DNA from 2 places in the Pectinatus sottacetonis genome. Region 2 is predicted to be linked to the other one. Evidence: riboswitches for the same ligand, from Rfam matches in the RefSeq annotation. Region 2 holds a riboswitch; the other holds the start of a gene.
What was found. Region 2 has a riboswitch for thiamine pyrophosphate ahead of thiS (sulfur carrier protein ThiS). Riboswitches for the same ligand answer to the same signal wherever they lie in the genome.

Region 1 (3,191 bases), 1.4 Mb from region 2:
AAAAGGCTACAATTGGGGAGTAATTACCTATCAGCCAATGTCCGATCTTTATCATACCCTTTTTTATAATATAGGAATTACACTTATGCTGATATTGATTTTTGCCCTTATCAGTGTTTTTATTGCTTTTAAAGTAGCGGCGGGTATTATTAATCCATTGAAAAAATTAATGACAGCTGCGCAGAAGATAGCTGCCGGTGATCTGCGGCAGAAAATTGAGATGGAAGGTGCCGTGGAACTTCAGGAGCTGGGCAGTCATTTCAATACCATGACTTCAAGTTTGAAAAAAGTAATTACAGAAACAGCTACAGCGAGTGAAACTGTTTCTGCAGCATCCGAAGAACTTTCCTCATCTATTGATTCAGTAGGGGACTTGACTAAAAATATTCAGGATACAGTAAAAAACACAGTAAAAAATACCAAAGAAAAAATGTCCCTGTCAGAACATTCTATAAATATGGTTGCTAATATGGTAGAGCATGTAGAAAAGACAGCCCAGTTTGCTGATACAATAGCGAAGTCTGTCCAAAATAGTAAAACTATTATTGATAATGGCTCTAAGCAATCAGATGATGTAGTACGTAAGATCACTGACATAAAATTAGATGTGGATAAAACTACTGATGTAATATCTGTATTGGGAGAAAAATCACAGCAGATAGGGCAAATTGTCGATACAATAACTGGAATAGCTGGACAAACTAATTTGCTGGCACTGAACGCAGCTATTGAGGCAGCCCGGGCAGGTGAACATGGGAAGGGATTCTCGGTAGTTGCCGAGGAAGTTTCTAAACTGGCATCCCAGTCGGAAGAAGCGGCTAAAGAAATAGCCAGTATAGTAAATGAAGTAAAAGCTGATACTACAAAAGCTATTGATACCATGGAAAAAAACCGTCATACAGTACAAACCGGAGTGGAATCAGTACAGAAGACAGTGGCAGTATTTAAGCAGATATATGATGTCATCGAAGAATTAAACAAGCAGCTGCAAAAAATATTGACAATATCAAAGAAACAAAAAGCTAACAGTTGCGAAGTTAATTCTTCTATACAGGAATTGAGTGTATTTCTTAAGGATAATATGACCAGTGTTGAGCATATAGCTTCCTCGGGAGCCTCACAGGCTAATTCCATGCAGGAAATAAAGACAGCAGCTAATTCATTGGCTCAGATGGCTGTGCAATTAAGTGAGATAATAAATAAATTTTCTATATAAAAAACGAAGAATAATACCAGGATAGTAATATATTCAGCAGCAAAACAATAAATTGCAAAAATCTGTCAGCTATAAAAGAAATTATGCCAGCTAATGATTATATGTACTTGACAGCATGGATGTATTTATCTAAAATAAAATTGTTAATATTAGGGGTGCCGTTATGGCTGAGAATGAAATGGATTTTCATAACCCTTTGACCTGATCTGGATAATGCCAGCGAAGGGAAACGATAAAAAACACCGTTTTCCCTATAAATAATAGGAAGACGGTGTTTTTCTTGAAATGGGGATAAAAAATGATAACAATTTTTTCTAAGCATGTAATGTCTGTTTTAGCTTCACCGATAAGTATTTTTGCCTTGATAGGATTATTTTTATTAATTGCGGCATTTATTTATATAAAGAAAATAAAAATTAATACGCGGATGGTTATAAATATTTCATTAATGGTGGCATTGACAGTGATACTGCATATATTCCGCCTTTATCATATGCCGCAGGGAGGCAGTATTACTCTGGGCGGTATGGTGCCGCTTTTATTTATTGCTTTTCGTTACGGACCAGCTGTGGGATATCTGGCGGGATTTACATATGGACTTATTAATCTTATCCAGGATCCGTTTATTCTTCACCCTGTGCAGGTATTATTCGATTATCCTCTGCCATATATGGCAATTGGTTTGGCCGGTTATTTTAAAGACAGGATATATCTGGGAACATTTGTTGGTATATTGGGAAGATTTAGCTGTCATTTTATATCAGGGGTTGTATTTTTTGGCAGTTATGCACCGGCGGGAATGTCACCATATTGGTATTCGATAGTCTTTAATGCCAGTTATCTCGTGCCGGAGCTTATTATATGTTTGATTGTTCTGCGGCTGTTGCCGACACAGCGCCTATTGCAAATGATGAAATAAAAAATAGTATTCTCATAAATTTATTTTTGTCCCTTTACAAAATATGTTAAGCAATAAATTTTAGGTGGATTAAAAGAATGTATAATCCATAGGTTTGTTTTCATTAAGGGATAATATACCCTTGATGTTTCTGTATAATAGCCAAATACCATCAAGTATTAAAATGAACAAACCTATTATGAAAAACGAGGTAATAGCTCCAACAACTCCGAGAAGCAGTCCAATCCAAAAGGTCTTTATCTGCCAGGCAAAATGGCTTTCAAGCCAGGTCCCTGACATATCATCTCTTTTAATATAATTTATAATAATGGCAGCAAAAGGCGTGATAAAGAAGAAAACTCCCAGCAGATGAAGAACATAAACTAACAAAGTCAGATTTTTATCTGATGAATTACGTACTGGTATATAACTATCAGACGAATCACTATAGGAATTTTCTTTAAGATCATTGGATAATTCCGTTTTAGTGATTTTTTCGCCACATTTTGTACAAAAACAAGCATCATCGTTTAATGGCGCACCACATTTTGGACAGTAAATCATTTTATCATCCTTTCAAATACACTATTTCATAACAATAATAAATAAAATAAATAACCTTGTCAATGAAAAGTTATAGTTTTTAATATGATGTGTTGCCGTAAAAATATAAAATGTCTATAATTTTTTCTTTTCTTTGTAAATTAAATATTATATAATAAATATAAATTAGAAATAGCTTTAGCTATAAGCATTATAAATTATTACCATTATAATAATGATTGATAACGCTGAAGACGTCAGAAAAAATTATAGAAAAAGAGGCAGAATATGAGAAAACCAATAATAGGTATTTCCGGTAGTATTTTAGCTGATGATAGTGGAGTATTCCGCGGCTATCCCCGTGCTTATGTAAATTCGGATTATGTTCGTTCCGTAGAGGATGCAGGAGGGGTGCCTGTAATTATTCCTTTTGAAGCAGATGAAGCTAACATTAAAGCAACAATAGAGCTTTGCGATGGACTTATATTGAGTGGTGGACAGGATGTTTCTCCATTGAATTATGGCGAGGAACCT
Region 2 (3,191 bases):
GCATTTGTGCCATTTGCCCGATTGAACGCTGGTCGGATATTTCGAATTGACCACCGTCATCGCCCTTGGTATGTCCGCCGACAGCAACCGTTACACCACCGGATATTTTAGTTATGCCTATTTTTACTAAATGATTACGCATGTCTGGTTTTTCCCGTGTTGATAAGGTTATTCCGGCACGTGGCATAAAGATTCTTAGCGCAGTTATATATTGAACAAGATCAATGTCATTAACTATTGATTTAGGAGCATAGCCGGCAGAGCAGGGCCTTATTCTGGGAGTAGATATGGCAATTTCGACTTCTTTATATTTATGTTGCAGATAATCAGCATGGACGCCAGTGAAAAAGGCTTCCTCCCGCCATTCATTAAGACCAAGCAATGCACCGACATTCACATTTCTCATCCCGGCTTTACAGGCTCGTTCAGGTGCGTCAAGCCGGTATTCATAATTTGCTTTGGGACCGCCTGGATGAAGTGTTTTGTAAATATCCTTATTATAACATTCCTGGAACATAGTCATTCCGTCGACACCCGCTTTTACAGCACGTATGTAATCTTCAAGGGAAAAGGAGTATACTTCAATGGAAACACTATCGAAATATTCACGCAAAACTTTAACAGCAGATAAAATATAATTAACAGGGCTGTATTTTTTTGATTCACCAGTGAGAACAAGAATGTTTTTTAAGCCTGTTTGTGATATGGCGGCGGCCTCTTTTTTTATTTCCTCCATATTTAGACAGCGACGGTTGATGTTATTATTATGGTTAAAACCGCAGTAAACACAAAGATTATCACAATAATCAGCTATATACATGGGAGTAAACAGTTGCATTGTATAGCCAAAGTTTTTTATTGTTTCCTCACGTGAACGTCGAGCCATTGCTTCCAAATGTTTTTGAGCAGCAGGTGCCAGTAAAGTTAGAAAATCCATACGAGTTAAATGCGGCGTATTCAAAACACGTAATACATCAGTAGATGTTATTCCCGCAAAAAAGCTTTTGAAATCAAGCTGAGTATATTTTTGTTTTTCTTCTAAAAAAGATGCGGTGGTCAATTATGCTTCCTCCTTATGTAAAAAACCGGTAAGTGGAGAGGAAGCACTGGCACTGATTGTTCCCAGTACGCGGCCTATTCCAGCCAGATAAGCTGTCCGTCCGGCATCGACAGCTTTAGAAAAGGCTTGAGCCATTTTCAAAGGATCTTTGGCAGTGGCTACTGCTGTATTGACAAGTACAGCTGCAGCACCCATTTCCATACATTCAGCAGCTTCTGAAGGTTTGCCTATACCAGCATCAACAACTACAGGCAGGTCAATTTCATCGATTAATATTTGAACCAATTCTTTTGTACGCAGGCCTCTGTTAGAACCAATAGGGGCAGCAAAAGGCATTACAGCAGCAACTCCAGTGTCGCAAAGGCGTTTTGCTGTCATTAAGTCAGGGCTGATATAGGGAAGTACAGTGAACCCTTCTTTTACAAGAGTTTCAGAAGCTTTTAAAGTTTCCATATTGTCAGGCAGTAAATATCTGTTATCGGATATTACTTCTATTTTTATCCAGCTGCCACAGCCCATAGCTTTAGATAAATGGGCAATACGTATAGCTTCATCGGCGGTGCGTGCACCTGATGTATTGGGCATAAGTATTACATCATCAGGAATATAATCGAGAATGTTTTCTTCATGGGAACCTTGATTGGCACGCCGCAATGCTACTGTTACTACAGATGCATTTGCGGCATGGATGACATCAGGCATATTTCGGTTGTTAGAAAATTTACCTGTACCAATAAAAAACCGGCTTTTTAAAATTTTACCATTAATTTGTAAATTGTCATTAGTATTACTTTTTATCATTTGGAACCGCCTCCTACAAAAGTGATTATTTCTATTGAGTCATTTTCGCTAAGAAAAATATCAGGCCAAGCATGTTTGTTTGTGATCTGCTCGTTGAGCTCTGCCACAGCATGGCCGGCAGTCATATTTTTCTGTTCCATTAGTTCTTGCAAAGTTGTTTTTGCAGGAACGACAGTTTTTTCCCCATTTACAATTACTTGCAAAACATCAACTCCTTAAAATAAAAAAACGTCTATCCTGATCAGGATAGACGTAAACTTCTATTACCAATACTTCCTACGCAGGCATTATCCCGATCAGGTCAAAGGTCAGGTGCTTACAGCCCTTTCTCAGCCTATAACATAGGCTCCCTTGTAAAAATATTTATTTTATATATGCTATTTTATGCCGATAAAGTAAATTTGTCAAATCATTAAAAAATAATATCATATTACCAATTGATTCCATTGCCGGAAATGATATTATCTTGGGGGGCGTTGGACAGCTGTAAGTTCATCATTACAGGCATATTGGCTTCGGCTGTTATCCACTTTTGCAGTTTTGCGGCATCCTTTGGCTGCATTGCTTCTTTTACGAAAACAATAACAAAAAATTTTTTAAATACTATATTGCCTTTATCGTCTGTAGAAGAAATAGAAGCACCTTCAATATTTTCTACTTGGGGAAATAGGATGCTGGCACTTTTGTTTAGAGAAGTAAGGAGCTTTTTATCATCATTGAGCCGAAGATAAGCGGGATAATAGGAAACACTGAGAGTTTTATATTTTTTTAGTTCAGCTTCTTTAGTTGAAAGCAGGTTATTGTTGTTTGATTCATTAAGCTTATTTTCAATAAGGCTCTGGACATCATCTTTGCTTATAGCGCGTGAATAATTGTTTTGAATGATTTTTAAGCGAAAATCGCGTAATTGGTTATATTTTTTTAACGATGTAGTTAAAGAGGCAATTTCATGTTCTTGTAAAGGTTGTCCTATTAAAATAATTTCCAGGAGTTTGTCATTTGGAAGCATTTTGTAAGATATTACCTGCGAGTTGTCAAAGATGAAATTATCTGCTATATATGTTTTCATTTCAGTAGTTTCCAAATTAAGTTTTACACTTTTATAGGCCATATATATACTGGGAATTATAGTTAAAATTCCTATTATTACCAGATATGTACGCTGACGGTTAAATATTCGCCGCGAAATATAAGCTTTGCTGGGAATACGTATCATTTTTAAAAAGATAAAACTAGCCAGGCAGATAAAAAAGCTATTGATGAAAAAAAGATATAATGCCCCCAGAAAAAATTTTGCTGAATGTATAGATAATCCATAACCGGCTGTGCA

Region 1: linked by a shared signal. The riboswitch ahead of thiT (energy-coupled thiamine transporter ThiT) and the one ahead of thiS (sulfur carrier protein ThiS) in region 2 are both predicted to bind thiamine pyrophosphate.

What each region holds. Positions count from the first base shown of each region.
Region 1 covers NZ_WIQK01000001.1:222,452-225,642, reverse strand. Annotated here, with positions in the region: gene I6760_RS00970 (methyl-accepting chemotaxis protein) at 1-1,216, shown strand, start outside; TPP riboswitch at 1,358-1,461, shown strand; gene thiT (energy-coupled thiamine transporter ThiT) at 1,515-2,135, shown strand; gene I6760_RS00960 (DUF4870 family protein) at 2,205-2,678, opposite strand; gene I6760_RS00955 (gamma-glutamyl-gamma-aminobutyrate hydrolase family protein) at 2,946-3,191, shown strand, end outside.
Region 2 covers NZ_WIQK01000001.1:1,642,366-1,645,556, forward strand. Annotated here, with positions in the region: gene thiH (2-iminoacetate synthase ThiH) at 1-1,060, opposite strand, end outside; gene I6760_RS07665 (thiazole synthase) at 1,061-1,861, opposite strand; gene thiS (sulfur carrier protein ThiS) at 1,858-2,064, opposite strand; TPP riboswitch at 2,118-2,224, opposite strand; gene I6760_RS07675 (DUF389 domain-containing protein) at 2,292-3,191, opposite strand, start outside.